DNA from 2 places in the Anaerocolumna sp. AGMB13020 genome. Region 2 is predicted to be linked to the other one. Evidence: riboswitches for the same ligand, from Rfam matches in the RefSeq annotation. Region 2 holds a riboswitch; the other holds the start of a gene.
The links. A riboswitch is a leader RNA that binds a small molecule or an ion and turns the genes downstream of it on or off. The one in region 2 is predicted to bind ZMP and ZTP.

Region 1: linked by a shared signal. The riboswitch ahead of purH (bifunctional phosphoribosylaminoimidazolecarboxamide formyltransferase/IMP cyclohydrolase) and the one ahead of R2R35_RS04595 (class I SAM-dependent methyltransferase) in region 2 are both predicted to bind ZMP and ZTP.

The regions. Positions count from the first base shown of each region.
Region 1 covers NZ_CP136910.1:2,132,024-2,148,234, forward strand. The annotation lists gene R2R35_RS08400 (FAD-dependent oxidoreductase) at 1-239, opposite strand, end outside; gene R2R35_RS08405 (MerR family transcriptional regulator) at 386-1,195, opposite strand; gene R2R35_RS08410 (Ig-like domain-containing protein) at 1,604-2,257, shown strand; gene R2R35_RS08415 (flotillin family protein) at 2,365-3,825, opposite strand; gene R2R35_RS08420 (hypothetical protein) at 3,948-4,487, opposite strand; gene purH (bifunctional phosphoribosylaminoimidazolecarboxamide formyltransferase/IMP cyclohydrolase) at 4,883-6,436, opposite strand; ZMP/ZTP riboswitch at 6,543-6,625, opposite strand; gene R2R35_RS08430 (Ig-like domain-containing protein) at 6,864-10,166, opposite strand; gene R2R35_RS08435 (DinB family protein) at 11,255-11,941, opposite strand; gene R2R35_RS08440 (competence protein CoiA family protein) at 11,922-12,800, opposite strand; gene R2R35_RS08445 (hypothetical protein) at 12,899-13,039, opposite strand; gene R2R35_RS08450 (TIGR01906 family membrane protein) at 13,135-13,791, shown strand; gene pnpS (two-component system histidine kinase PnpS) at 13,732-15,486, opposite strand; gene R2R35_RS08460 (response regulator transcription factor) at 15,505-16,209, opposite strand.
Region 2 covers NZ_CP136910.1:1,105,917-1,122,127, reverse strand. The annotation lists gene R2R35_RS04630 (glycoside hydrolase family 28 protein) at 1-1,228, shown strand, start outside; gene R2R35_RS04625 (CarD family transcriptional regulator) at 1,772-2,278, shown strand; gene R2R35_RS04620 (AraC family transcriptional regulator) at 2,370-3,224, opposite strand; gene R2R35_RS04615 (family 43 glycosylhydrolase) at 3,669-5,000, shown strand; gene R2R35_RS04610 (cellulase family glycosylhydrolase) at 5,256-7,673, shown strand; gene R2R35_RS04605 (hypothetical protein) at 7,971-8,618, shown strand; gene R2R35_RS04595 (class I SAM-dependent methyltransferase) at 8,905-9,540, opposite strand; ZMP/ZTP riboswitch at 9,830-9,909, opposite strand; gene R2R35_RS04590 (TetR/AcrR family transcriptional regulator) at 10,204-10,779, shown strand; gene R2R35_RS04585 (MFS transporter) at 10,861-12,159, shown strand; gene R2R35_RS04580 (PEP/pyruvate-binding domain-containing protein) at 12,264-14,663, shown strand; gene R2R35_RS04575 (hypothetical protein) at 14,754-14,960, shown strand; gene R2R35_RS04570 (FadR/GntR family transcriptional regulator) at 15,141-15,848, shown strand; gene R2R35_RS04565 (L-lactate permease) at 16,130-16,211, shown strand, end outside.

The DNA.
Region 1 (16,211 bases), 1.0 Mb from region 2:
TCTGTTATATCTGTGTCACTGAAGGTCACCTCGATCTGAATAAGGCCATCCTTTCCTTCTGCTTCACCTGTATAGGTACCGGCTTTATAGGTAACCTCTCCCTGCGCTTCACCGGTTACCTCCGCTTTATTATCATTTTCATTTTTCTTATCGTTCTGTTCCTTTTTGTTGCAGCCGGTAAAAACAGCGAACACCAGCATAAAAACAGTTAATAAAATAACATACTTCTTCTTTTTCATGTTTTCCTCTCCCTTGTTGTGTATGACTTTTTCATTGTTTCTGCAGCTTTATCATAAACCCTGGTGTAACACCAATGTCAATAGTTTGTTAAATAACAAACAAGACGCCACAATTTTTCCCAGCAGTGAGGCTAATAACATACCCCTTAATTTCCCACGGGTATGTTAACTTCAATATAAGTACGGCGCTGGATTTCTGAGTTTTCCGTCAAAACAATCTTTCCAAAAATATCTCCGTCTATTTTATATCCTTTTTCCTTTATGTACTCCAGCATAAAGAATATCGAATCCTTTGTAATATAATCGCTGGTGGAAATAATCAGTGAGGATACACAGCTTGCAGGAGGAATATACTCTACTCCTTCATCCGGGGTTAGTTTAAGTCTCCTGGCATCCCCCTCAAATACCGCAAGCCCCCAGTTATAGTTAAAACAGTTGTTTTCGCTTAAAGCCTCCTGTCGATCTATGTGAAACGAAAAAAAGGTAAAGGGCAGGTATTTCATCCATTCCTCCACTATCTCAGTCAGAGAAGAATCTTTACGCAATCTGTTCTTTTCCGTCTGCTTTATTCGATAGACCCCTGGAAGTTCTTTCAGGCTGCACGTTTCCAGTCTGTAATCTATTTCTTCATATTCCAGGGAGATCTCTGACATTTTCTGAAGCAGTATGTTTTTTTGCTTAATCTCTTCCTCCAGCTGCTTTTTCCTATCCTGAACTTTTTCAATAATAACATTAGAATCTGCTCTTCCGGTGAGACTGGCAGCTTCCTGCATGGAGAACTCAAGGCTTCTGTACCAACGGCTCATCAACATGTTTCTGGCATCAAAATCGTTAAAATAACGATAGCTGTTTCTTTTATCTTTTGTCGGATTGATGATGCCGTGTTTTTCATACAACCGCAAGGTATCAACAGTTACTCCCAGCAATTCTGCAAATTCCCTTATCGTATATTTCATTCTGCCCATGCTCCTTCTTACTCACAGTCTTGTAAAATCCATAGTTACACTTTTGTCAGATTCTATTAATCATTAAATGAAACAATAATAATAAACTGACATTTATATATCATATATGAAATATCGTCATTAATCTATAGTCATTCCCTATTACATTGTTTTGACTGCAGAGCTTACATCAATCAAATAATAATCGTAAGATTCGTAAGAAAAAATTAAGAAATTGACATGATTCTGACAAATTAATATATTATTTTAATAAGGTACATAATAAGATACATAACCGTGATGTTACATGAATTTCACGGAAAGTGTTGGAAACAGGCCATATTATTGATATAATAGTATATAGAAAGCCACCTTTACTTTCTGTAATATCAAATGACCTGTCATTAGGAGGATAATGCCATGAAATTTGCTTTATGGAAAAAATGCCTTCTGGCATTTGGCATATGTTTATTCCTGTCTGTATTATTGCCGCCCGTATTTGGCAGTACTGCAGTTGCCAGTGCAACAACTACTGATGAAGAACAAAACAGCATTAAATTAAATGTAAAGAGTAAGTCCCTGGTAAAAGATTCAACTTTCAACTTAAAGCTGTACAATGTTACAGAAAGCCAGAAAGTGTCCTACAAATCCGGTGATACCGCCATTGCAACAGTTGATGACTCCGGTCTTATAACCGCTGTTGACTTTGGAACTGCTTCCATAACTGCTACCATTAAAGATGGCACTAAGACAGTTGCCACTTTGGACTGCAGTATTACCGTTGGTCCTGCGGCCTTAAGTATTAAGCTTACCAAATCAGAACTGACCCTGACAGTTGGTGATAAGACTTCCTTAACAGCGATCTTAAAGCCTAACAACACGGTAGAAGAAGCAAAGTTCTGGAGTAATGATTCCAATATCGCCAGTGTAAGCATTGGCGGAAGAATCACAGCAAAATCTGCTGGTGTTACTTATATCTTCGCTTCTATCGGAAATGGTAAATTTGATTATTGCAAAGTTACAGTAGTCGAAAAATCAGATATTACTCCCACTCCATCGGGAACAGCACAGTAAAACAAGAATATTCAGCTTATGAAAAGCCATAAAAAGGCACCGTAAACATTTAACTTCATGTCTGCGGTGCCTGAATTTATGGCTTTACAGTTTTATATCTTTACAGTTTATACTTCCTTATAATCTGTGGAATCCTGTTCTTCCTTCGTCTGACTGGACAGCTCCTCTTTCTTATCCTTTGACAGATTCTTCTTAATAGAGTCTGTAAGGTTAATTCCAGTAATCGCTTCAATCGTCTCAGGTATCTGAGTTATAATATCTGTTACATAACCGGAAACCTTGGAAGCTCCAGAGCCTTCTCCATTCTTACCACTGTCTATAATAACAATTTTCTCAGTCTTCGTAAGAGGTTCTGAAATAGAGGCAGCAATTTCAGGTAATTTCTCAATAATCATCTGTGTTACCGCGGCATCATTATACTGCTTGTAAGCTTCTGCTTTCTTCACCATGGTCTGAGCTTCCGCTGTACCTTTTGCAAGGATAGAGGCTGCTTCTGCTTCACCAGTAATTCTGATAGCTTCCGCTTCTGCTTCTGCCTTTACCTTTATTGCCATACTGGCTGCTTCTGCTTCTTTTAATTCAGAGTATTTCTTGGCATCAGCTTCTTTGCTGATACGGTAAATATCTGCATCCGCTTCTTTGTTAACAGTAGCAAGTAATTCTTTTTCACGTCTAATAGCTTCTTTATCCTGAATTTCTGCTTCTTTTTCCTTCTTGGTAAGCTCTACCAGCATGGCAGTTTCAGTAACTTCCTTATCCACTTTGTTCTTCTGGATGGCATAAGCAGCATCTGCTTTCGCTTTTACTGTCTCCTGCTCCTGACGATAGCCTTGTATCTTTAATTCCTTTTCCTTATTCGCTTCTGCCACCTGGGTTTCTGCGAGAATCTTTGCTTCTTCTCCCAGTCTCTCGGCTTCTGCTACCTTGATTTTGGTTTCTTTTAAAGCTTCTGCTTCTGCAATTGCAGCATTTTTCTTTACTTCTGCAATACGAGGTTTACCAAGTGCCTCCAGATAGCCATTCTTATCAGAGATATCACGAATGGTAAAGACCTTCAGCTCAAGTCCCATACTGGCAAGACCCATGGCTGCAACTTCCTGAACCTGAGAAGCAAACTTTTCTCTGTCTTTGTAAATCTCTTCAACGGTCATCTTGGAGATAATTTCTCTTAGCTTACCTTCCAATACATCCTTGCCTGTATCTTTTATAACCTCTATGGTCTGCTGTTCTCTGCCTGTATAAAACTGCTCTACAGCATTTAGAATGCTTTCTTTATCGCTTTTAACCTTAACAACAGCAACACCATCGGCACGGATATCAACACCCTGCTCCGTTCTTGCACCCTCTGTACGAATTTCGATTTTCATATTTTCCAATGAAATCTTATCGGCACGTTCCAGCAAAGGGATAACAAAACCACCGCCGCCGGAGATAACCCTTTTCTTAAGACCTGTTACAACTACTGCCTTATCCTGGGGCACTCTCTTCCACATGGTGGTAACCAGCAGGATAACCAGAATAACAGCTCCTACAATACTTCCTGCAATAATAATAGCTTGTAATGGCATACTTTCTTCCTCCTATTAACACGTACTCCCATAGTATAAGTTGATAGCCTTGTATAAAGGGCACTCCTATAACCATGGTTTCCTAATTTATATCAGATACGATATAGGTTTTACCTTATGTATCAGATATTCTCTGTGGATGTAACATAAAATACATACTCTTCAATCCAGCAGATGGCCACACTTCCTCCTGCTTTGATTTCTCCACCGTTTATTGTCTTGGCGGGTGAGGTATAACTGTTTCCATTTATAATATACCTTATCTCTCCAAAGCCATTCTCCATTATGGTCTCCGATACAGTAGCCGGCAGCCCAACAAGATCCTTTACATCCGGTGTGCTGGTACTTTGGGCTTTCTTAAGGGGTGTTATGATGAAATGCTGTATGGCGAAACATACTGCAAAACCGGTAACTGCAGATAGGAACAGCATTAATATCCAGAACAAGCCTGGAACCTTCTCCCACAGAATCCATCCCATACCGCCAAATACTGCTGAAAACAAAACGAAAACAATCGGACTAAAGGGAAGTGCAATGGAACTTCCTCCAAAATCCAGGTCAAAGCCGTCAATCCCAACAATATCAAAGAGGCTTCCCAAAAGAACTGATATAATTATCAATGCAATACCTGCAAAAAAACAAACCTGAAATAGCAATAGCATCTTAACACCTCCTGTGTGGAGTTTTTTTATTTCTTCACGCTTAAGTTGATTTCTATGTCTTTCACCTGTGTAATATAATCATATTCCATCCCGATTAATTCCATATTACACAAATATTAAAATTGGATTAGAATTTTATTCTGCCGATGTGTCTGAAAACTGCCTGTTCTACACTGAACATGCAAAACGGTGTAATGTGTTTCTGGACACACCCTCATTTCTATTGTACTAAGGATAGAACTCATTGTCAATTTTAACCACAGAATTAGTAAATGTTTACTGTTTTTCGCTAATTGTCACAATCATATCAACCTCAAATAAAAAAAACTCTCCGGCAACCAGTTCCATGAAACTGTGCCGGAGAAGTCTTTATGATAAGATAAAAGCAGATTTAATTAGTGCTTGAAATGCCTCATACCAGTGAATACCATAGCTATTCCATATTCATTGCATTTCTTTATGGAATCTTCATCACGGATGGAACCGCCTGGCTGGATAATTGCTGTAATCCCACCTTCATGAGCTGCTTCTACGCAATCATCAAAAGGGAAGAAGGCATCGGAAGCAAGTACAGAACCCGCAGCTGCCCCTTCGCCTATAAGCTCTTTGCTATGTTCTATACTTTGTCTGGCTGCCCATATACGATTTACCTGTCCGGGTCCGATTCCAATGGACTGTTTATCTTTTGCCAGTGCAATTCCATTGGACTTTACAAACTTCACCACCTTCATGGCAAAAAGCATATCCTCCAGCTCTTTCTCCGTCGGTTTTCTGTCCGTAACAACTTTTAGTTCTTCTTCCATCAGAAGTTTGCTGTCAATGGTCTGTACAATAAGTCCACCGTTTACCTTTTTTAAGTCATACGCATTTTCGTTCTGAGGTACTTCAATATCCTCCAGCCTAAGAACCCTTACATTTTTCTTGGCCTTTAATATCTCAAGTGCTTCAGCTTCGTAATCAGGTGCTACAATTACCTCCAGGAATATCTTGCTCATCTCTTCTGCCATATAGGAGGTAACTGTACGGTTGCATACCACGATACCGCCGAAAATGGATACCTTGTCTGCTTGATATGCTTTATCCCAGGCCTTCTCAATATTCTGGGCACTGCCTACTCCACAGGGATTTCCATGCTTGCAGGCAACGACTGTTGGTTCTGTAAATTCCTTTAACAGTTCCAGGGCACCATTGGTGTCATTGATGTTGTTGAAGGAGAGTTCCTTGCCATTTAACTGCAGGGCATCAGCCAGAGAGCCTTTTCGTTTACCGATTTCACGGTAAAAAGCTGCCTTCTGATGAGGATTTTCACCATATCTCATGTCCTGCACCTTCTCATAGGTAAGGGTAAGGGTTTCCGGGAGTTCTGTGTCTTTTCTTTCCGCCTTCAGATAATCTGCAATCATTGTGTCATAATTAGAGGTATGCATAAATACCTTCTGCATCAAATAGAACTTGGTCTCCAGGCTTACCGCTCCGGCTTCTTTCAGTTCTGCGAGCACTTTATTGTAATCGGATGGATCCGTAACCACTGCCACATCCTGATAATTCTTGGCAGCACTGCGCAGCATGGTGGGACCGCCGATATCAATGTTTTCTACCGCTTCTTCTCTGGTTACACCGTCTTTTAATATAGTCGCCTTAAAAGGATAGAGATTAACAATTACAAAGTCTATGGGCTTGATCTGAAGTTCCTCTAACTGCTTCATGTGCTCTTCTCTGCTTCTCATAGCAAGCAGCCCGGCATGGATAGCCGGATGTAGTGTTTTTACTCTTCCATCCAGGCACTCAGGAAATCCGGTAACCTCAGATACTTCAACAGCTTTGATTCCTTCCTCTTTCAGTTTCTTATAGGTTCCTCCGGTAGACAGAATCTCAACTCCTAAACGCTCCAGCTCCTTTGCCATTTCCACTATTCCGGTTTTGTCGGATACGCTGATCAATGCTCTCATTATTATTCTCCTTTTTCCTGTATTATTGACGCCTAGGGATTTTTAATCCCTTAGACAACAAAAAACCGCCCGGGTAACCCGATGTTCTGTATAGGTACAGAGCTACCAGGGCTGCCCAGGCGGTCGGCTTATTCTATTTTTGTACTCCCTATGGGTGAACTCCCATTTCCGCCAGTCATACAAAATCTAAATTAAGTCTACAACATTTTAAGCGCTGTGACAAGTGCCTTTTTAGATATTTTTCTTTTTCGATTAATTCAGTTCTTGTACCGATTTCTTCTAGGATACTTGTATTTTAAATTACCTGTTAATATACTTCCGGCATACTCTCTTATTCTTATATCTTCCTGCCCTTTCCCTTTGTTATAATGGAACAATAACAGAAAAGAGAGCATGCCGTTCGTTCTGCCGCTTCCTTTGATGCTTTTTAATTATGTCCCATTACCTTGACGTCCCACAGAGAATATCCATAGGGCAGTGCTCTTTCAATCCCCTGGAATTTGAGGTATTTGGCATTCACTGGTGAGAAACTCAGCGTTTCAATGCCACCGCTGCCGTTAGACTGCTTATAGATACTGGAATAACTGCTGCCGTTGGCGGATACCAGTATCTCATACTGCTTTCCATAAGCAGCCTCCCAGTTTAGCACCAGCTGGCTGATGTTATAGGTTCCTCCAAGGTCAATGACAAACCAGGCATTATCTGCGAAATTAGAGGACCATCTGGTAGCAGTATTATTGTCAGTCAGATTGCTTTCTCCAAAGCCGGCTCCTTCTGATCCGGAAGAAGTTACAGTCTTTCCGGCTGCTACGTCCGTATTGGTACCTGGATTGCCGGAACCACCATCCACCGGTGTTCCTTGCGTTACTCCGTGTATATAAGTAAGGGTCTGTGTATCCAGTGCACCATTTCCCGGGTTATAGGTAAAGAAATATTCTATCACATCTCCCTGTTTAACGGGATTCACGGTGTAAGTAAAGTTGCCGTTTTCACTTCCGTTCATGGCAACATTTATCTGACCGCCATTATTGATTTTATAATGTAAGTCTGCAAAGGTTGCTCCGTTTACATAAAATTCTAACTTATCTCCAATCTTCTTCAGTCCTTTTACACTGTCACCAACCACATATACTGTAGAGGCTGCCTTAACGGTAATCTGGCAGCTTGCGGTTTTATTGCCGTCAGCCGTTTTAACAGTAATTGTGGTCGTACCTGCAGCAACAGCTGTTATTTTACCGTTCTGATCGACTGCAGCAATAGCCGTGTTAGCACTGGACCAGGTAACCTGCTTATTGGTTGCATTTGAGGGGCTTATTGTCGCATTGAGCGTAACCGTTCCACCCACTGTCAGTTCCGTTTGTGAAGCACTTAAAACTACTCCGGCTACTGGTACAGTCTGATTTCCGCCTGCATTTACCGTTACAAGGCAGGTCGCCGTATATCCTCCATCATTGGTTGTTGCTGTAATTGTTGCTGTACCGTTTGAAACAGCCGTTACCTGACCGGCACTGACAGTAGCTACCGATGGATTGGAGGAGGTCCAGGTTACATTCTTATTGGTCGCATTGCCAGGCGTAATGGTTCTGTTGAGCTGGACCGTTTCACCGATGGTTGTTAAAGCTGCGGTCTGTCTGTCCAGTGTGATTCCTGTTACTGGTACATTACTTGGATTTTCACCGTTTGTATCTTTATATACTCTTACATAATCCACCTGCATGCTTGCCGGAATATCTCCCGGATTCGGCGTTACGCCACCGTCGAACCAACCGCCTACTGCAAGATTCATAATTATATAGAATTCCTGGTCAAAAGGTGCATTGTTATTGGATGGGGCCCCGTTGGAATACCACTGTTCATTGGTAGCTTTAAAGAAGCATTTACCGTCTACATACCATTTAATATTATCCTCTTCCCATACGACACTGTATACATGATAATCAGAATCGATAGTCTGTCCGTCGGGGAAGGAATAATCACCGCCAATATAAGTATTTGCCGGCCACTGTCCGCCGAAGTGAATGGCACCGCTTGAGGCACCCGGCAGACGTCCTCTTGCTTCCATTACGTCTATTTCACCGGAGGCAGCCCAGGTACCATAGGTATCATCATTGGGCAGCATCCAGAGTGCAGGCCATAAACCATTTCCTCTGGGAAGCTTTGCGCGGAAATCAATTCTTCCATACTTAAAGGTAACATTATCTTTTGTAGTAATCTTACCGGAGGAGTAAGGAGCTACACGATTTGGATCCTGCGGAAAGGTCTTGGGATCTTCTAAAGCCGTTATCGTAAGTTTACCATTGCTTACAGAAATGTTTCTTTCACTGTTAGTGTAATGCTCCAGCTCATTATTTCCCCAACCCCAGGTACCGGGATCGTCATTGATATAATAGCCTGTATTATAATTCCAAACACTGGTATCCAAAGAATTTCCGCTGAATTCATCATTCCATACCAGATTCATTCCGGTAACCTCTGGATTTTCAGGTGTTCCAAGTTCTATATCCCCAAGGTCTGATACATCGGGTCTTGGCGCATCAGGGTTACCGATAAAGGTGTAGTTTACATAATTATTTCCAATGCTTCCGCCTTTTTGTCCGTTGAGTGGATACCCGATTCTTATCTCCATATTTACCTGTATCGGCTGGAACCACAGGCCATAGATGTGATCTACCCAATAACCCCACTGGTTCTTATCCGATAAGGTATTATAGCCATTTCCCGAATAGCTGAAGCTGCTCTTACTAAAGTCACTCAGTTCTACCCATATCCCATTCACTTTTATCTCGTAAACAAATTTATCAAGTTCTGAGCTGACCGGTGCACCTCCGTCGATTTTTGGTAAAGGTATACCAATTGCTCCGGTTTCACCAGCCGTGTAAGTTGTCCCGTCATAGGCCGTAATCGTGTAATTATTTCTTACAGGCTGATTGTAGGTAATCGTGTAGATCAGAGCTGCTTTCGAAGTTTTTGATTCCAGTTTGACATTGATGGATTCTGTAACAGTAAACCAATAACCGCCACCTCCATCCGTAAACTGCCCGAAATTCTTGTCATAGATCCATCCACTGGCCGCATTGTTGTCAATATCTATCCAGGTACTGCTTGCCACCGGCTTTACAAATACCTTCAGATCCTCTGCTACTGCAGCATAAGTGACAGCTGCATCTCCATTAAAGATCGGGTATGTAAAGCCTGCTCCCCCAGTGACTCCTGCTGTAATATCAGGTCCCTGAGTTGCAGCCATGGAGGTGATCGTAGTTTTAGGCAAGTTCGTAAATACCAGCGTATAATCCAAGGTAACGCCTGTGGTTTTAGAGGCCAATCTCAGATAAGTAGTCTCTGATACAGTAAACCAATATCCGTTAAAACCGCTGTCACTCCAATTTCCCCAGTTAACATTGTAAGCGAAACTTGTATTATCAATATTTACCCAGCTGCCATTAACCTTTACGTTAACCGTTAAATCACTGGCAACATCTGCCCAAGTGGCTGCCCCGCCGTTAAATATAGGCATTACGAATCCATAGCTCGCCTGTCCTACTCCCGATTTGGTGATAACCGGACCGTCCGCTGCTGAAAAATAAGACATGGATGTAATAGCTGTAGCCGCCTGAACCTGAGTTCTTCCGCCAAAGGGGGTAATCATACTGCAAAGAACCAGCATCATTACCATCATAAGGCCAAGCACTCGTCTGTTGAAGACTTTTCCCTTTTGCTTCGTTTGCTTCATTCATAGCTCCCATCTGCGTGCTATAGCACGCGTGTAAATCAAGTGGAATGAAAGAGGATTCTCTCACTCTTTCCGCCCTTTAAATCTGGTTGACAGTTACCTTAAGTCTATAGAAATAAGCTTGTCTGTTTCTATACGGCTTATTTCCCTCTCTTATTGTTACTTCCATTGTAATTGGCAAATTCATGCAATGAAAAGGGGGATTTTTTTATTTTAGTGTGTATTTTTTATTTTGGCTGATATTTTTAGATATTTTGTATGCTATAACAAGAAAACAAACAGCTTCCTTGTTGATATGTTATAATTTTAACTAAGAAACACCTTCTGGATCTATTTGTGGCAGAAGTATTATTTTACTTTTATGAAGTTAGCTTATGAGGGTAAGACGAGCTAAGGGATGGGCAGAGATGAGACGTTTCCGGAATACTATGATATACTGTCTGGACTTAGGTGCTTTCCGCAGTGTCATAAGTAATTAAACTGAATTAAGAAAGATAAGATAAAAGATGAATACGATTTTATATAAGAAATGGGTGTAACGAAATTTTATATCTATTTAATATAGGAAACGGGTATAACAAAGTTTTATATCTTTTTGATATAGGAAACGGGTAACGGAGTTTTATATCTTTTTAGTATAGGTAACGGGTAACGGAGTTTTATATCTTTTTAGTATAGGTAACGGGTAACGGAGTTTTTATATCTTTTTAATATAGGTAACGGGTAACGGAGTTTTATATCTTTTTAGTATAGGTAACGGGTGTAACGGAGTTTTATATCTTATTAATATAGGAAACAGGTAACGGAGTTTTATATTTTTTTATATAGAAAATGTTTCTTCTTGATGGGGCCCGCATAAGTTAGGGCAAAAAATCAAACTTATGCGGAATTTTTCATATTGCAGCAGGCTTTTTTCGTATTACTTTATCATCTGTTGTTTTTTATCAGCTTCTGGTTTTTTATCAGCTTCTGGTTTTTTATCAGCTTCTGGTTTTTTATCAGCTTCTGGTTTTTTATCAGCTTCTGGTTTTTTATCAGCTTCTGGTTTTTTATCAGCTTCTGGTTTTTTATCAGCTTCTGGTTTTTTATCAGCTTCTGTTTTTTATCAGCTTCTGTTTTAATTTCATGCTGTCATTCAAATGCCCTATCTGATGCCTGGTTATTGGCATGAGTAAAATTCCCGCAACATTCTTCCTCCCCCAAAAATCAAGGAGCCACAATGAATCCGGATGTTGTGTTACGCCACCTTCTTTGAGGATTCTGTCAATACTTTCAGGCTTTACCTTACGTTTTAGATCCTCCGGTGTCAAGCCCTTTATAATACTTCTCGTTCTGGCACCAACTGCTTTGCGGTAATTTTTCAATTCTTCCATATCGATGGAATTGCTTAAATCCAGAATCTCTCCATCCGTCATAGCGTTTCCGGTATCTGTGACAGTCACGAAAAGACGGTTAAGCCATTCTTCATTTAAGACTTGCTCTTCCTCCTTTATGAGGATATTGGAGGTTAAATCTTCAATTCTGGTTATATGCCACAAATTCCAGGCTATGGTTACATCTTTAATCGTTGGCATAGTAGTGAAGGCTTCTTTTGTCAGCCCATTCATAAGTTCATCGTAATAACTCGCTTTTGAATTGTCTGATAGCTCTGAGCTATGCACAATCCCATGCAGATACAGACATAGTTCCATGGCCTCGCTAAACTTTTCTGTTTTTGTGATTAATTCTTTTAATTCCGCCTGTCTTGGATTCCAGCTAATGCCTACCTGAAACATAATTTTCTCCTTCGATTATTTTCCTCTCCCTGATAAAAGCTCTGTATTTTTCAGATACCAACTGTTCCTGTCCCGTAAGCATCAGCCGTATTGCATTTTCCAGCACATCTCCTCTGATACCCTCGGGCAGAGAAAGGTACTCCTCCATCTCCTGACATTCCTTATGGAACTCTTCTGAAAGATTCCCCTGTCTGCTTAATACCAGTTCAGATACCGGTACTTCTTTTCGTATTGTAACAACTTTTCTTACCTTACCGAAATGATTATCAAAATTCTTCTTAAGATATATCCTTTCAGAGGAGGATTCCAGAAAAGCACAGTAGCCCATGGATTTCTGAATAAGACTCTGATACCAGGACAGCTGCTGGTCATTCTTGTTCACCCTGGGATTTAAGATATACACCGGAAGTATTCCCTCTGCACGGTAATAGTCATCTCTTAGATAAAACTCCTCTATACCGGTGCTGTAAAGCCTGTATTCTACTGCCATAGAACCACCATCCGTAAAGCTTATGTAAAAGCTGGCATACAATCCGTTTTTCAGCTTATATCTGGTATGAAGCTCTGCCTGGGGAAAGCTCCTTTTAAGAAGGTTATACAATAAACGTTTCCCTTTCAGCGCTTCTTCCGATTCTCTGTTTCCGGAATATTCGCAGGCAGTCGTATCATAATGGGCAAAGTAAGGTTCCTTGATTAAACCGGCGGCCAGATATACCTTCGCTCCGCATTCACCACAAAGCAGCTCTCCTTTCGAAGCAGCCATTTTCCACCTTTCCACCAAATCCACCCTATAAAAGCCGGCTACATCCTTTAACTCGTATGCACAGATCTCTTCGCCTTTATAGAAACAGTTTTCCATACTCTCTCGTTCCTCCGATTCCTTACCGGGTAATTCTGCACATACCTGGTTTCTGACAGATTAAACAGTAAATTAATCACAAATTTACAGCTCTGTCTTTATTGATTTAAGTCATCTATCCCTTCCAATAAACCACGGTTTGTGTGAATACTGCCTGTGCTGGGCTGGAGGTTCCCCTTTGTGGGAGCGTTATCAGACAACCCTGGCAGCATCATACCAATAAATTTTATATTTTTCATATAGGATTTGCTTAAATTATCCACACAGGATATAATATTTAGTAGTAGTGTACCATATAAAACCTGACATATAAACAAACTGAAAGGAATAATTTATGAAAAAGTTCAAATTTTCCGATTTGGGTATCGGAATATTGTTTACACTGTTCTTTATCTCTGCCGGTGTTATTCTGGCGGTAAATTTCCGCCCTCTTTATTACCTTGATATAAAATTATTAGAAATAGAAAAGACCTCCGGATTGGAGGCCTCAGTTATCAAGAAAAATTATGATGCATTGATAGATTACAACTCTCCCTTTTTTAAGGGAGAGCTTAAATTTCCAACCCTGCCATCCTCAGCTTCCGGATTGGAGCATTTCGTAGAGGTTAAAAATATCTTTGTCAGTTTCTATGCAATATTCGCTGTGACCGCAATAATACTGCTTCTTATACTGATATACAAGAAGAAAAAGAGGGATTACACTTTCCTGCCGGTATCAAGTATTACCATATTGGCCCTGCCGGTTATTGTGGGACTAGCCTGTGCCATCAATTTTGACAAGCTCTTTATTCTCTTCCATAAAATATTTTTCCGTAATGATTACTGGCTGTTCGATCCGGCTACCGATCCAATTATCAACCTGCTGCCGGATACCTTCTTTATGCACTGCCTGTTTATCATACTGGGTATTCTGCTGTTGGGAAGTCTATTTCTATTTCTGATTTCCCGTATTATAAGGAAGCGTGATTATAAATTCCGTTCCAACCCCTAAAGTACTATTTACCTGAATATTACCGTTATAAAGTTCAACGATATGCTTTACAATGGAAAGTCCAAGGCCGGTTCCTCCCTGTTTACGGGATCGGCCTTTGTCGACCCGGTAAAAACGTTCAAATATACGTGACAGATATTCCTTTTCAATACCGATACCGGTATCTTTTACAGAGAGAATCAGATCATTTTCCTCTTCCTTCAGGCTGACTGTTATAGTTCCTTCCTCCGTATACTTTATGGCATTATCAAGAAGGTTAATAAGGAGCTGCTTCATTCTGTCAGGGTTACAATAAAAAGGTTTCAGATACGGCTGAGGCTCAAATACAATCTGAATAGAAGAATCCTGTATCTCCGGATGGAGCAGTTCTATTACCGCATTGACGCATTCGTTCAAGTCACTGGGAACTCTTTCAAATTCTCTTTTGGATTCGATTTCCTGCAGTATAAGAATATCCTGTATCAAAGAGAACAAACGCTCAGCTTCAATATCAATAATATCCAGAAAACGATTTGCTACTGCTTCTTCTTTCATTGCACCGCTTTTCAGCGTATCAATAAAACCTCTGATAGAGGTCAGGGGAGTCTTTAATTCATGGGTTACGTTGGATACGAAATCCCTTCTCATATTCTCAAGCTTCTTTAACTGTGTGATATCTTCGATAATCAGAAGTATCCCAAAAGATTTTTCACCATCCAGCCCCAGGGGTGTGCCTGTTACTCTGATATAACGAAGCCCCTGACCTGAAATGGAACCTTCTTTCATAACGCTGCTTTTCATTTCCTTTACTTCATCAATGGCATCAAAGACCGCAGCATTTCTGAATAAGGTAAAAAGAGACTGCCCTGAGGTTATGGATTTGTTATTGTTACATATCTTTTCAAAGGACCTGTTATAAAAAAGGATGTCACTGCTGTCATCAATAGCAACAACACCTGCCTCCATACTGCTGAGCATTGCTTCCAATTCTGCATTTCTCTGGGTTAGGCTTGAAATATTGCTTTTCAGATTCACTGCCATTATATTAAAAGCACGCGCCAATTTCCCAACTACCGATTTATCTCTGGTATATATCTTTATATTATAATCTCCATCGGATATTCGCTCTGCTGCTTTGGCAACCTCATTAATTGGTTTCGTCAGCAATTTCGTAAAGATTACGGCTGCTGCCATAGCCAGACCAATACAAAGAATAACTGTTATAAACAGCGAATCTGCCAGTTTGTCATAAAGTCCCTGTAAAGTAGAAAAAGGCAGCGATATACGGATTACACCATCAAAATTGTCAGTATGAATAGGTACCGCACTATATGAATATTCTCTTTTCATTGTTTGTGAATATCTGGTTACAGAAATACTCTCACCCTTTAGTGCTCCTATAACTTCTTCCCTGGATTTATGGTTCTCCTGCTTCCCATCAGTTTCAGAATCGGCTACCACGTTGCCCTCCTGATCGATTATGGTAATTCTGCAGTTGTATTTATCCTCATATTTATCTACGAAATCCTCATAATCCTGGGCTGTGTGAAAGGTGCTTAACATAAACATATCTCCGACCATCTCAGCCTGGGTAAGATAACGTTCCTTACTCAGACCATAAAGATAGTCAGAGGTCTCAAACCAAAATAATATACCTGTTATTCCAAGGGCAAGTACAATGGTAATCAGATAGCTTAAATAAAGTTTCTTCTGCATTCTTAACTTCACCCTCCATTATGCAAATTTATATCCCATTCCTCTTACGGTTTTGATATAAACAGGATGGCTTTCATCCTTTTCGATTTTTTTACGCAGGTTACTTACATGAACATCCACCGTTCTGGTCTCTCCGATGTAATCATAACCCCATACTTTTTCTAAAAGATTGTCTCTTGTAAATACAATGCCTCTGTTTTTGGCTAAGAGATACAATAATTCAAATTCTTTAAAGGAAAGCTCGATAGGTCTGCCTTCAAAAGTTACAGTCCTTCTGGAACGGTTGATTTCCATGCTGTCAATGATCAGCTTCTCTTCTCTCTCATCCTCGTTCTCTGTTACCTTTGCTATCCCTTCTGTTCTGCGCAGTACGGCCTTGATTCTGGCAAGGAGCTCATGAATACCAAAAGGTTTCACAAGATAGTCATCTGAGCCTACTTCAAGTCCTACCACTTTACTGATTTCATCACTTTTGGCGGTAAGAAAAATAACAGGTATTCTGTGATTTGATTTATCAGCGCGTATTCTTCTAAGTACTTCTATCCCATCCATTCCAGGCAGCATCCAGTCTAAGAGTACTATGTCAACCTTTTCTGCCGCCAGAATTTCCAGGGCATGCTCTCCGGATTCTGACTTTAATACCTTGTAACTGTCCCGCTCCAGGTTATAGGCCAGCAATTCCAGAATGTGTTCTTCATCATCTACTGCTAATATGGTCTTCATCA
Region 2 (16,211 bases):
TGACTGTGAATTAATGAAAGGTGATCTGCCCCTTTATGCCAATGCTTTCGGAAGTGAGAGAATTGCTTCGGTCCATGATATTATTATTCGGGATATATCGGTTAGAAATGCTGATCCAAGATATCCCATCGAACTGATGGGACTGGTTGGCAGCAGACTTCGTAACATTATTCTTGAAAATATTACCGTTGAATACAGAGGAGGCTTTTCACTTAAAGAGGCGGTGGAACAACGTCAGGTAAATACCAATTGGGAATATCGTTATAACAAAGGAAAGAGAAGCATTCAATCCCTGCCATGGCTGATTAATACCTTTTTTTTGAAAAACGAGGGACTGCTACCAAGAGCAGAATGGAATCCGGCAGAGAAAGCCTGGAAGGCGGCACCTTTTAATATACCGGAACTCCCGGAGGTTTATCCGGAACCCAGCAATTGGGGGATACTGCCGGCTTATGGCCTATATGCCCGCCATGTAGAGAATCTAAAGGTGTCAAATCTTACGCTGCATTATCTTGTGGAAGACAGCAGATATCCTATTGTATTGGATGATGTTGTAGGAGGGACCCTCTGCCGTATTCATGCGGACCACAGAGAGGATAGAGAAGAAGTCGTATGTGTTACGAACAAGTATAAACGTCCTGCCGGGCTGGAATATGTGCCAGATTATCCTTATCAGCTGACCTCTGTCGAGAAGGTGGAAATGGACAGCAGTCTGTCTGTTAAACAGGTACAGATTACTGCTCCGGCACCAGGGACACCAAAAGACGGTCTGTATTCCTATGAAACAGCTGCAATCACGGAGACAGGCTATAACTACGATTATGAAACTGCAAACTATCCATTGCCTCAAACCGTATATCGCCCGTTTTTCCGTCCAATTCCAGAACAAAGGATTCAGTTGGGGCAGGAGCTTGTGCTTGAGATCATTGCCAGACAGCCGGCTTACGAGGTCTCTCTTTTAGAAACCGACGGAAAGATATACAATGAATCCCTTACTGTAAAGGATTATAGCGTCAAAGGTGTTTCAAAACCCATGACCTTGAAGGGAAGCAATTTACCGGAAGGAGCAGTTTTTGATTCCTCCACCTTTGTGCCAGGTAAGCCAAGCGTTTTTAAGTGGAAGCCAACAGAAGCAGCATTGCGAAAAGAGCCTTATAAACTGACTTTTACAGCAGATGATGGTATTATACCTGTTAAGATGGAGGTATTCATAAGGATTATAAAATAGAAAATACAGCAGTTGTTTTATGAGAGCAATTGTTCTGGGCCTTAAGTCTTCAGATTAAGAAAGGGCTGTTGATTTGTTGTCTTTCTTTCATAAAGGCAACAATCCAACAGCCCAGATACGCTTTCATTAAAAAATGTTTCTAATAATATTATTGGTAAAGGATGATTATACATGCGATAATCATCCTTTTTATTGAGCTAAGGATTCAGATCCTTCTGCTTTAGGATATGGCTTAATTATATTAAATGAATGAGTAAAACAGAACAGAGATAGAAAAAGTGAAGTATTTCCAGACCTTTTCTAAGAAAATGCTGAAAATACATTGCATATTAAAAAATTTACTGACATTAAGAGAAATTTAGTGGTAAAATAGATTAATGCAATACAATTAATGATTTATGGTTTCCTTTGAAACAGGAGGTATGATGTACTAACAGGTGAAATGAAATCAGAAGGAAATAAAGGAGATGTTACATTGAAGATGAAAGACTGCTTCTCAACCATAGAACTATTATTTAAGCAAGAGAAAGGGAAGGTATAAATATGTTTCAGAGTAATCAATATATTGTCTATGGAATCACCGGAATATGCAGAATTAAGAGTGTTGGATATCTTTCAGGAGATGGTTTTGTCAGAAATAAGTTATACTATACCCTGGAGCCTTTACATTCCAGGGGCAGTGCTATCTATACACCCGTGGAAAATAACAAAGTGAGGATGCGGGAGGTGATTACGAAAGAAGAAGCCATGAATTTAATTCAGGATATTCCCGGGTTGGAGTTTATTGATATATATGATGACAAGAGAAGTGAGCCAATTTACAAAGAAGCCTTAAAGCTTAATGATTGCTGTGAACTATTGCAGATACTAAAAGTTCTTAAACTGAGAGAGATAGAAAAAAGTGCAGGAAATAGAAGGTTGTCTGCTCTTGATAAGAAATATTTAGATCTTATCTGTAATACTCTGACAGATGAGATCTCACTGGTTCTTGAGATGTCACGTGAGAAGGCGGAAGTTGAGATCATGGAGAAGTTGGGTGAAATAACCTGACAAGAACTTTTTTGCCTGCAAAGAAAGAATCCGGTAAATAGTAATTGAGTAAGTAAATATGAAAATGAGCTTCTGCTGTTCTTTCTGCAGATTAACTCCTATATTCTGTGGGTGTAACACCCATTTGCTGCTTAAAGATGCGGCTGAAATAATTACTGTTATTGAAGCCGCATCTTAGAGCAATTTCACTAATGGAAAGACTGCTGTCCTTTAGCTGAAGACATGCCTTGCGTATTCTCAGGGAAATAAGATAATTCATTGGTGTTGTATGATAGGTATCCCGAAAAACCCTGATAAAATGCCGTTCCGAATAGTGGGAAAGACCAGCCAGCATCTGAATGGAGATATCCTCGTTGTAGTGGTTCTCAATATAGGAAATGGCTTTAGCAATATTAATAATATCCATTTTATGAAAGTCATCCTTAAAGTCATAGGATCGGGACAGAATTACTACAAGTGTCATAAAGCTGGACTGAAGAAAAGTGCGCCAGCCTTCTTGCTTATCCTGATATTCTGCGTTCATCAAATCAACCATTTTACATACTCTGTCAAAATCCTTTTGCAGCAGCTTAAGTCTGCTGGAGAATTTATATTCTTTTGAAACATAGGGCTCCAGCAGGAACAGGGCATGAAAGCCTGCCGACCGGGTAATATCATAATTCCCGGGAAACAGACTGTCCAGACGAAACATAATATTACAGATGCGGAAATTGTCAGTATCCTGGTAACCATGGGCAGTATTGTTTCCAATAACAAAAACATCACCTTTGCTAATGTGGAATTTCTCTTCATCTACAATATGTGAAGCACTCCCGTTCAGTACGATCACCAGTTCAAAGAAATCCTCATGTGTATGTACAAACAGGTCCTCGTCATGATATCCGTATTGTATGAAAAATGGGAAACTCTCATCATCCGTAAAATAACCTAATTTCATGTAGGGCATAGAAACCTCCGATATTGGCTGGAATATGCTACAAAATGGAAAAAAATTACTATATAAAACGGCGTATATATGAATATTACTGTTATAGTATAGTAAAAAAACAATTACATTACAAGCTATTAGTAAAGGAGAATAAGAAAAACCTATTAAAGTAATTCCCCACTGCACAAACACCAGGATACATAAAGCATAAGCTTGCTTAAACCCATAAAAGTAAGAGCCCCAGATGATGCATAAATTCAATTTATAAGGGAAGAAATCAAGGATGAAGATTGTGAATATTGAAAAACGAACTTCGCCCATTTCGAAAGAATAACCTAAGACAGAAGTAGTAAGGAAATGTCATTTATGTGCTAATACATGGCGTTATAATGGTAGAACTGTAAAGTTGTCTATGCTAGGATGAAGAGGAAGAATAAAATTATGACTTACTAGGAGGCATTTATGGCAAACCCCTTTCTTCCCTTATGGGAGTATATCCCCGATGGTGAACCCAGAGTATTTAGAGACCGAGTATATATATACGGCTCACATGATAATGCAGGTTCTGACCACTTTTGCGATTATAAACTGAAGGTATGGTCTGCACCGCTAAATAACTTAAATCAATGGGAGTGTCATGGTGACAGCTTTCATACACGCAAAGACAGAGACCACGAGACAGATACCCACTGGACAGAGAATGAGCTCTTTGCACCTGACGTTGTTGAAAAGGATGGAAAATATTATCTCTATGCATATATAATTGGAGCCGTTGGCTGTGTGGCAGTCAGTGACAGACCGGAAGGTCCCTTTAAACTGCTTTCCAGATATCAATACAGGATACCGGAAGGAAAAGGTGAAGATTGCTTTGGCAGCGGCTGGTTTATAGATCCTGGCGTTCTAGTGGATGATGATGGCAAGGTATACATATATTGTGGTTATGAGCGTTCTTTTATTGCAGAAATCAATCCGGAGAACATGTATGAAATAATTGACGGAACCTATCAGGATGATATTATTCCGGTAGAAGAACCCTTTACCTTCTTTGAAGCTTGTTCTCCCAGAAAAGTGGGGGATACCTATTACCTTATTTATAGTCCCAGAAAAGGTAGCAGACTTGTCTATGCCACATCCAAATCTCCAAAGGGACCCTTCGAATATGGTGGAATTATAGTGGATAACGGGCAGGACTATCCTGCAGGAAATAATCATGGTTCCATCTGCTGTATCAATGGACAATGGTATATTTTTTATCACCGCATGACAAACAATACCATTATGTCAAGACGAGCCTGTGTTGAAAAGATAACCATATTACCAGACGGCAGCATTCCTCAGGTAGAGATGACCTCTCTGGGATTTGAAGAGGCTTTGTCACCTTTTACAATAACACCGGCAGAAACCGCCTGCGTTTTAATCGGCGGAGCTTTTGTGACGGAAAAGAATGTTTTTGAAAGACCTGTTACCGCAATTACCAGCGGCTGCATTATTGGCTATAAGTATTTTGATTTTGGGGAAGATTATGCCAGCCTTACCATGGACTTCGTTGTAAAGGTAAGGGGGACAGGCTGCAAATCCATAATAAGGATATTACTTGATGATTATGAGAAAGGTGAAGAAATCGGAATATGTAAAATCGGTGCTGACAGCGGTAGTTATCAGACGGTAGTGAAGAAGATTACAGGCAGGCATGCGGTTTATTTTCTCGTGCAGGATTGTGTTACAGGCTGGACCGCGGATATGTTCAAAGGAAGGCATTTGTTTGAATTGGAATCTTTCGTATTTATGAAATAGACAGGGATCAGACGGTTAGAAACTTGAAGCAAAGACTTAGCCCAATGAATATAGACAAAAACAATTTTATTGGAAAAGAAGAAAAATAGGAGGTGGTAAAGAGCTACAAAAGAATAGGAAGTACGAAATACCAGGGGAGAACTTATATTGCAGTTGGTGTCAAGGCCATTCCGGACTCAATATAAGGTATAAAGTAGCAGGCTTTACGGATTTCTTGTAAAAAGGATAATAATTTCGTAATAAGGAGGTATTTATATGGTTAAACGTAAGTCTATCAGAAGCTATATACTGGCATTGGGGTTGCTGGTCACTATGCTTGCTTCAACTTTGTATTCCATGGTGCCTGTTATGGCAGAGCAGACCACCAATTTCGATCAGTTAAACCAACAGCAGCTGGTAGCTGCTATGGGTACAGGCTGGAATCTTGGGAACACCATGGAAGCCTTTAGTGACTATGGGCCAAATGAAGAAATGTGGGGTAATCCCAAAGTTACCAGACAGCTTTTTACGGCGGTAAAAAATGCCGGATTTAACACCGTCCGGATACCGGTTACTTTACTAAAAGCAATCGGTCCTGCACCTGATTATACCATTGATTCGGCTTGGTTAGCCAGAGTTAAGGAAGTGGTCGATTATGCCTATGATCAGGGACTTTATGTAATTCTTGACGGTGTACATGGTGACGGGTACCATACTATCAATGGTGCATGGCTTTTAGTAACAGACAGTGATCAGACGGCAGTCAGAGACAAGTATAAGAAAGTATGGCAGCAATATGCGAATACATTTAAAGCGTATGATGAACATTTAATCTTTGAATCCATGAATGAAGTGTTTGACGGTAATTATTATGATCCTGATCCGGTATTATATGAGAATCTCAATGCATATAATCAGATATTTGTCGATACGATAAGACAATCCGGTGGAAACAATGCCGCCCGGTGGTTATTGGTTCCAGGCTGGAATACCAATATTGATCATATGACACTGGATTTTGGATTTGTAATACCTACAGATAGTTATCGCTCAGCTGCCATACCCTCTGAGGAGAAAAGAATAATGATCTCAGCTCATTATTATTCACCCTATGAGTTCACCCTTGATAACAGCAGTTCCATTACCCAATGGGGTTCCATAGCCACTGATCCCTCTAAGAAATCCAGCTGGGGACAGGAAGATTATATGGATTCACAGCTGGCGCAAATGTATCAAACCTTTGTAAAAAAAGGTTATCCGGTGGTAATCGGTGAATACTGTGCTACGGATAAAACGGATAAAGATGCAAGTAATAACACCTACCGTGCTTATTTCAATAAGATTTTGAATACTGTCTGCAAGAAATATGGTGCCGTTCCGGTATACTGGGATATCGGAGCTTATGGTCCCGGTGGCTCCGGAATCATTGACAGAAAGACTTATGCCATTGTACAGCCGGCAATACTGGAAGGAATTATGAGTGGAATAAGAGCGACGGTCACTCCTACTCCCACTCCGACCCCCACCCCTACTCCGTCCGGCAGCGGACCTAAAATTTCAGTACTGTACAAATGCGGAGATACCAGTGCTTCCGGAGGAATTCGGTTCAGCTTGCAGGTTAGAAATGACGATAACACAGCGGTTTCGCTTTCTGATGTAAAGGTTCGGTACTGGTATACGAGAGATGATGGAAAATGGCAGTCCTTTAACTGCTATTATGCAGTAGTCGGTTCTGGTAATGTTTATGGAAATATGGTCAGAATACCACTTTCATCAGCTTACAGTACAGCCGATTTCTATTCGGAAGTAGGCTTTTCAAGTGGTGCGGGAATCCTGAATCCCGGAGCCAGCAGCGGTGAGCTTCAGATTACCTTGACGAAATACGACAATTCCAAATACAATCAGACCAATGATTATTCTTTCGATTCCAGTAAAACAGATTATGGACAGAATCTGAAAATAACAGCATATGTAAAAGGGGTTCTGGTGTATGGCACGGAACCAGGCGGCACTACTCCGGTAACGCCTACCCCAACAGTAACGGTTATCCCAACAGTAACGCCAATAGTAACGGTAACGCCAACAGTAACAGTAACGCCAACAGTAACGGTAACGCCAACAGTAACAGTAACCCCAACAGTAACGGTAACGCCAACAGTAACAGTAACCCCAACAGTAACAGTTACCCCAACGGTAACTCCCACCCCATCAGTTACCCCCATCCCTACCATAACCCCAATACCTGGTGGAAATATCAAACTTCAATTCTTCAATGGAAATACTACAGCTTCCACTAATACTTTGTATCCAAACTTTAAAATTGTTAATACCGGTACAACAAGTATCAATCTTTCTGATGTGAAGGTAAGATATTACTTTACAAAGGATGGTACCAATGCTGCCAGTTACGTTTGTGACTGGGCTTCGGCAGGCAGCGGGAAAATTAGCGGTACTTTTACAGGGTTATCAAAGACAAATGCTGACTGTTACCTGGAAATAAGCTTTGATAGTTCAGCAGTCACGCTGGCACCAGGAGCAGAGACTGAAATAAAGGGAAGAGTATGGAAGTCGGACTGGTCAAACTTTACACAGTCAAATGATTATTCCTTTCATGCCACGGCAACAAATTATACGGATTGGAACAATGTTACCGGTTATATTGCCGGTACACTGAAATGGGGAACAGAACCTTAATCTCAGAACCTTGAAGTGATTTTACGATTCGTAGGAGGAAGCGAATAGAATATAAGGGATAGCAGCGAGCTCTTTTTCATTTCATCACAGGCAAGATTTTCTTGTTAAAATTCCAACGTCTGATATAATAGTATAAGACCTGGATGCACTTAATTTCCAAAGTGATAATAGAAACCATTGTATTGGTAAAGTATATTCTATAAGGCTGTTAGGAACTTAAACAAGGCATTCATGAACGGATCCAGGCTGAACCCTATACCAAGCCAAGCCCTGGTAAGAACAAAGAGGAAGACTGAAATGAAAAATAAATTAGCATTGACTATTGTTTTAATAATCGTTTTATTCGCAGCAATTATCTACTGCATCCAACCAGTTGAGAAATTCAAGGAAGCTTCAACGGAACAAATCTCTTTGAAAGAGCTCATGAAAGAGAAGATCCTGGATTCCATCACAGGAATGTTAACCAATTCCTCAAAAGAGTTCCAGTTTGAATTATCGGAAAATGATATGAACAATATTATTTCAGGGAATATGGATAAGCTAAAAAGCAAGAAAATAGACAGTGTCCATTGTGCCATACAGAATGGTGAGGTTTATTTTTATGCAGATACAAAGTTATTGTCCTTATTTCCGGCACAGTTAATCTTAAAGACTGATTTCACGGTAACTGATAATGCTCTGCAAGTCAAAATAAACAAAGCATATATGGGAAGGATACCGGTATTAAAAAGTGTCGTTATGGATTATCTGAAAAATAAAATAGATAAAGCAAATATCGAGGAAGAAAGCTCGCTCATTTCGATACCTTTAACACTACCGGAAGCAGTCACCATAGAAGATTTTCAGATAACGGATAAGATTACTTTTAAGATAGCAGTTTCCATAAAATCCTTAAGTGAGGTAATAGAGATAGTAGAATTCTTTGGTGGGAAATTAATGAAATAATAAAACAGCACCTTTAATTCATTGGAATAAAAATATTTTAGTAAACCAGTGTAACGGAAAACCTGCTTTCGTTACACTGGTTTTTTAGTTGTCTGTGTTTTGTTAAATAATCATCTGCACCAAGCCGAAGCTTGGAAACTTTATTTTCCTCATCATTTTAGCGATGAGCATAAGCACCGGTATAATAGCAGATAAATTTTCTTGCTCTATACATTTTTTCATAAGAGCGCAAAGCTCTTTGTCATCGTCTGTGATTAAATGTATATTTTTGTGAAACGGAATAGAATTAGAAAAGATTCCTTCCTATAAAATAAAATCCATTCGACTTATGTCCGTTCATAGTTGTGAATGTCAGGTGCTCATATTTTAATGTACTGAAATCAGCCAGAAGTTCCTTCAGCCATTTCTCTGAGTGATGGCGAAGAACGGCACCCTCCGGTAATTCAAAAACACCATAGATGCCATACTTTTCTTTAAAGCTTTGATAGCGGGATTGATTTCTTTCATCTGAATTAATAAGAAAATCGTTTATGTACAGAATGCCGGCTGGTTTTAATACACGATAAATCTCAGTAATTAGTGCCTGCTGTTCTTCATTGCTTTTGATACAAGTCAGGACGGCAAAAAGTATAACCGCGTCTACGCTATGGTCTGGCAAATCGATCCCTGCATCTTTTTTCAAACGGAGATCAAGATAAGGGGCCAGTTGTTTTCCTCGTTCGATCATCCCCTGCGAAAAATCCATGCCGATCAGATGTTTATACCCTAAGTGATGCAATTCGTCCAGTGTACGGCCATAGCCGCACCCAACATCAAGAATGACGGCATTGAGATTAAGATAATTGGCGAATTCATTGGCCTGAAAAGGCGTTGTAAACTGCTTTGTCTCTGAAACACTGTTCCAGTAATCTTTTTGTTCCATCGGATAACTCCTCCTTGTGTATTAATTGATTATATCTGATAATGAAGCCATTTATATTTTCGACTACTCTCTGAAAGATAAGCGCCGCTATTTTGTATACCGCAGCTCCATCATTACGCCCTCGATCCTCTAACCAAAAAGCTCATTGTAGTGTCCTCCCAAGTTTGCATTATCTATCACACTGTAGCCTTGTGCTGTTCATTGATATACGCACAACGTTCTACTCTGCGCAAGATTCAAATGTTCTCTGAATGATATTAACAGTATAAAAAAAGGCCCACCAATCTAAGCATCATGCCCAGACGGTCGGCTCCCGAAACGCTATACTCCCTGTGGTTTAATCCACTTCCGTCAGTCATACAGCATAATTATACTACCATTCAATATGGATATTGTCAATGTCAACTCCGAACCAAGCTCAGAAGAGTTGAGGATATATTATTCATCTAATATAATAAGATGTGTAAGTTAACAGTTCGCATGTAATCAAGTATTTCTCAATTATCTGGATAATTTCAGCTGCTGTTGGAATCCCACATAATCAAGGAAAATCTGCCTGCGTTAATAGGACATCTATTTATTATCTCATGAATGCTATATTGACGAACCTTGAATGGAAAGGTATTATAATATACACAGAACTATTTTGAAGGGGTGAATATATTGGGACGTCCTTATACCGAGGAAGAACGAGCGGAGCTAAAGATAAAAATTAAAGAAGCTGCTGCAAAGATGTTCATGCAACTAGGTTTCAAAGATTTTAGAATACAGCTATTGACTAAGCAAGTGGGAATATCATTAGGAGGCTTTTACTCCTTTTACAAAGACAAAGAAGCTCTCTATGAAGAAATTCTGCGCGATGAAAAAAACAGAATACGAAAAAAAATCCTAACCATAATTGAAGAAGAAAACCAAACACCAAAAGAATTTTTTACGGATCTTGCTCATGTTCTTTTAAATAAAACGGTCACAAATAAATTTTACACCAATGAATATAGTAGTTTATTAGAAACGTTGGTCTGGAATGACGATTCCATTACCGCAGAAGATAATCTGCATTTCATTCAGCAGATCAGACAAATTTGGGCCAATAAAGGAATTGTTATCTCAGCATCTAATGAGGAACTGGCCGCTGCTGTTGCAACGTTGGCCATATTGTGCACTCATAAAGAAAAGATAGGTGTTGGTTTTGATTCGTGGTATCCAGTCATTGAAAAAGCACTCCTTGAGCAACTTTGATAATTTTTATCCAAGCTATGAAAAATATTTGATATTTTCATAGGATGATGTTATACTTGTTCTTGAAGGAGGTGTTTCTGTTTGAACAAACCTGAAAAAACTGCCATTCTTATCGGGCTGTTGCTTTGCATGGGTGCTTCCACCATTATGCAAACCTATTTCAGCAGCGCGTTGCCCGCAATCAGTAGCAGTTTCAAATCCGTTTCCTTTTATTCATGGATACATGGCAGCTATATACTTGCTTCTTCCGCCGTCATTATATTGTCCAGTGGGTTGTGTCAGAGATTCGGTAACAAGAAAAATTTCATTATCGGTTCTTTGCTATTTGGTATAGGGACTATAATAGCCCCATTCAGCAGCTCTATGCTACAGCTGGTAATCACGAGAATCGTTATGGGAATAGGCGCAGGGGTAGTAGTTCCGGCAACCTACGGTATAATAGGTGAACATTTTGAGAAAGAAAAGTATTCGTCTGTTTTTGCCTCCTTTGCCGTTGTGCAGATCATATTCAATGGGTTAGGCAGCTTAGCTGGCGGATATTTACCCAAGATTGCTTCATGGAAGGCAATTTTTTTTCTCTTACTCCCACTTGAAATGCTAAGCTTTTGGCTGGTATTCCGAAATCTCCCTGATAGCGTTCCATCTATGCATACAGAGCCTTTTTACTTTCGCCGGCATCTACTTATGATTTTGGCTATTCTTCTCACAACCTTGGGAATCGAGCAAGCCTATCATCAACAATACCTATTACTGATTTTAAGCGCCGCATTGCTTTTGTTTGTGGTATGGAAGGACACCAAAGGCGGAAATATACTGCTTCCAAAGGAATTTGCAACAGATTCTTTATTGAGAAACCTGTGCCTTCAGGTATTTCTGTTGGGAGCATTCTATAATGTCTGTCTTGCATATCTGCCAAGCTTGATGCAGTTTTCTATGGGGTTCAGTGCAGATAGGGCGGGGAATCTATTGGCAGTATTCGTTGTTCTCATGGGAGTCGGAAGCGTTTTGGGGGCATTATATAAAATTTCTGAACGTCCGGCCATCCTGATCGGATGGTTGGCAGGCTTGGCAGGTGGCATTTTCATACCGTTCTTCTTTATGCTGGCTGTGGGGCTGCTGGGATTCGGCTCAGGTGTATTAATGTCTGTATTATTGGGATATACAGCGACCCGGACGCAGAATAATGCTTCGGGTGTAAACAGCGCAGCCCACTTAATCCGCAATTTTGGCGGCAGTATCGGAACAATATTATTTCAGTTTTCACTCAGCTATCCGCAGCAATATTATATTGGCGGTGTTCTGATTCTTGCCGCAACAGGGACGATTGCAGCTTCCCTATCTTTTCGAATTAGCCATGTTTTAGACAAAACGAATGCGTGAACTTCAGTATGGAGGAGGGAAATGAGAAATTTCATGACTATTTGTGCCGCACCAAGGCGCACGGAATGGAGATTAATATGAAATATATTAGAAGGTTTCATGAAATGAAGAAAGAAGATGTTTCTGTTGTCGGCGGGAAAGGAGCAAATTTGAGCGAAATGTTTAATGCCGGTTTTCCTGTTCCCGATGGCTTTTGCATTACAGGAGATGCGTTTGACGAATACATGAAGCGTAATGGTTTTGACCAGCAAGCATCGGCTTATAGTGAAACGCTTAGCTCTGAAATCGCGGAAGGACAGCTTTGGGCTACATTAGAGAAAGAAATTAATGAGTGCTATGCAACGCTCGGGCAAAATATGCGAGTTGCTGTCCGCTCCTCAGCTACAGCCGAGGATTTGCCAGAGGCAAGCTTCGCCGGACAGCAGGAAACCTATCTTAACGTTGTTGGTAGGGAGCCGCTTATGATCGCAGTCAAGAAGTGCTTCGCTTCTCTGTATTCTACCCGTGCTGTGACATATCGGAAACAGGCAAACTTTGATACCGTGAAAGTATCTTTGGCGGTCGTGATTCAAAAGATGGTGGAAAGTGAAGTGTCGGGCGTTCTTTTTACCGCCGATCCTGTCAGTCAGAGTTCAGGTCAAATGATGCTTAATGCTTCATGGGGTCTTGGAGAAGCGATTGTTTCAGGAAAAGTAACACCGGATATCTATATATACAGCAAAAAGCGCAACCGTATAGTCGATAAAAAAATGGGTGATAAAGATATTTTGATCTGCTATGGCAACACAGGAATCGAGGAAAGAAGAACACCTTTGGAGCAAAGAAACCGCTTTTGCCTGAATGACAAACAAGCACTTGAAGTTTTTACAATGGGTCAGAGGGTTGAACAACATTATGGAAGCCCACAGGATATCGAATGGGCTATTTCAGACGGCAAGTTGTACTTATTACAGTCCCGCCCAATTACTACTTTAAAAAAAGCAAATGAAAGACAGCCGGAGCTTTCCGCATCACAAAAAGCTGTGCTCAATAACTGGATTGAGCATTGCCCTACGCCTCTTTACCCTTTGGATATAGAACCGTGTGAAATCATAGATCGGGCAAAATCAAAAGTTTTTCAGGAATTAGGTATTTCCATTGGTGGTGCGCTGAATATGGACGAAAACGGGATACTATCCTTCTCAGCAAGTACGATACGTATTTCTCCACGAATTCTGAATATCCCTTTTTTATTGCGGCAGTATACAAATTATGCGGTGAATTCTTCAAATACAAACGGTGCATTTTCCAAGATAAAAAAAGAGCTGGAAGAAATATCTGCGGTAGATGTTTCCCAGCTATCAGTCACTGCGCTGATTCAGCAAGTAAAGGCTTTGATGAACTTATCGGAAGAAATTGCATACATACGTTTTCGCTATAATATCTTCCCGTCTGTTGCTGTTTCCAAGTTGCTTTATCCGAACTTGCGCCGGATAGATAAAAAGATTAATGAATTCGATCTGCTGAGCGACTTGCCTTATAAAACATGGGAACTGAATGTCGCATTAAGAAAGCTGGCCGCTTATATTCAAGATTATAAAGAGTTAAACAGAGCTATTACGAATCATAAAATTATGGATAGCAGTGCCATAAAAACCATTCGGAACGACTATCCTGATTTTTCCGACAGGTTGCAAAATTTTATCAATGAGTTCGGATGGAAATCAAGTAGCAGCTACTGTGCATTTTGCTCCGTATCATGGCATGAGGATATGATTCCGCTCTTTTCTTTGATAAAAGCTTTGTTACAGTCTGATAACAAGGATTTAGGAAACAACAAATATCAGGCAATCCTTGAGAAAATCACAAGGTGCTTTTCTGCAAATAAAGCCGCCAAGGTGCATAAGAAGATTGAGGAAATTCGAGGGTATCATGTCAACCGGGAAGAAAGTCTTTACCTGATAGAGATGTGCTATGGATTAGCACGCAGAGCAGTTTTTGAACTGGAGCTTCGGTTTCCGGAAATATTTATGCAGCCAAAGGATATTCTTTTTCTTACACTAGAAGAAATATATGCACTGTCTGCTGGGACTCAAAATTATAGGAAGCAAATTACGGTTAGAAAGGCAAGCCGCCCTCAAAACGAAAAATTGTGGAGCAGCCTTTCGCTTGTCGGAAAGGTTAATAGCGAAAATGTGTTAAGAGGTGTATCAGGTAATAGAGGTATCTGCCAAGGAAAAGTTAAAAGAATTCTTACCTTGCAGGAATTTGATAAAATGCAGCAAGGTGACATTCTAGTTTGCCGATATACTGACCCTTCATGGACGCCATTGTTTGTTTTAGCGTCCGCGGTCGTATCCGATACCGGAGGGCCTCTGTCCCATAGCGCTATTGTAGCAAGGGAATATAATATCCCTGCGGTCTTAGGCTGTGGCAACGCAACCGAAATATTACAGGATGGACAAGAAATTGTTGTTAATGGTGATAAGGGTATTGTTCAGCTCTGTTATAAAGGTCCCGTATAAAATAAAGGCTATACCATGTAAAACGTTGATTTAGTGGACCTTTAATCCTAATTTTTGCTCTTGACAAAAATTCAGGTGGGGAGAAAATGTATGAAGGAAACAGAAAGCCGGCTGTCAGAAGAAGCACTGCGGATTGCAAAGGAGAACAGTGAGCTTCCAAGGTTCGTATATCTAACCTTTAGAGGGTATTTTCAGGGCAGTTCCTTCCTTGCTATGCTGAGCCACTTTCAACGTTTTAGGTATATTAAATATCAGCTGGTAAATCTTCGAAAGAAAAGCATATTAGTTGAATATTAAACAAAATATGGTAGAATGAAGACAAGCCGTATCTGAAACGGTGTATAAATAGAGCAAAAGCGAAAAGGATATGTTATTAAAATAAAGTAGTAAAGCAAGTTTTCCAAAGACGAAAAGGCAGCTTATAAAATCCAGCTGACGCAATGTGAAATTGGTCAGAAGAAACAGACGGAGGTAGCGATGGAAGAATACGGAACACAGGAAAAGTCCTATATGAAAGTTATAAATTACATAAAAAAACAAATACGTTTGGGAGAATTAAGTATAGGAGGAAAACTGCCGGCGGAAAGAGAACTGTCAGAGATACTTGGTATCAGCCGGAATTCTGTAAGAGAGGCAATCCGGACGCTGGATAATATGGGGGTAATCTCAAGCCAGCAGGGAGCAGGCAATTTTCTGACCGGTAACTTTGAGAATAATCTGGTAGAATCGCTGTCCATGATGTTTCTGCTGAATCAGATAGATTACCGGCAGGTCAGTGAATTAAGAAGAGCTTTGGAAATGGAAGCACTGATGCTGGCAATTGACAATATTACGGATGAGGAAATCCAGTCCCTGGTAAAGATTATATCTCAGCTGGAGGCGGATACAGAAGCTAACAATGTGGTGCTGGATAAGAAAATGCACTATAATATAGCGCTGGCTTCCAAGAATACGCTTATCATCAATATCCTTCAGGCTCTTTCAGAGGTATTGGATAAATTCATTGTAGACCTTAGGAGAGAAATCTTAAGCCAGGAAGACAGCAGAAAAATTCTGATGGAGGCCCACAATGGAATGATAGAAAGTTTAATTACCAGGGATAAAAATCTGGCTTATGAATCTATTAACAAACATTTTGGTATAATTGACGAAAAATTAAAAGATAATGACCTGAAAATGATATAAAAGTTCCTTGTGAGGTAAAAATAAACAAAGTACTTGTTAAAAAAATGACGTTTGTTGACAGATAGGATATGCGCATTTATAATAAAATTACAAAGTGGTACTACCAATTCGACGGAGTTGGCAGCAAATAGGTGTAGTAAAACAAAACTGTTTTGCAACACCATTTTTTTTCAGTATAAATTGGTAGTACCAATTGGAAAAAATTTTATTTTAGGAGTAAAAGGAATCTGGAGAAATTCCTGACAGCTCCTCAAATACCACAGAATGGAGAAGGTATGGAGATGATTTTCGAATTTGTTATGGCATTGTTACCGATTATCTGGCTAATCATTGCTCTGACAGCTTTAAAAATCCCGGGGTTTA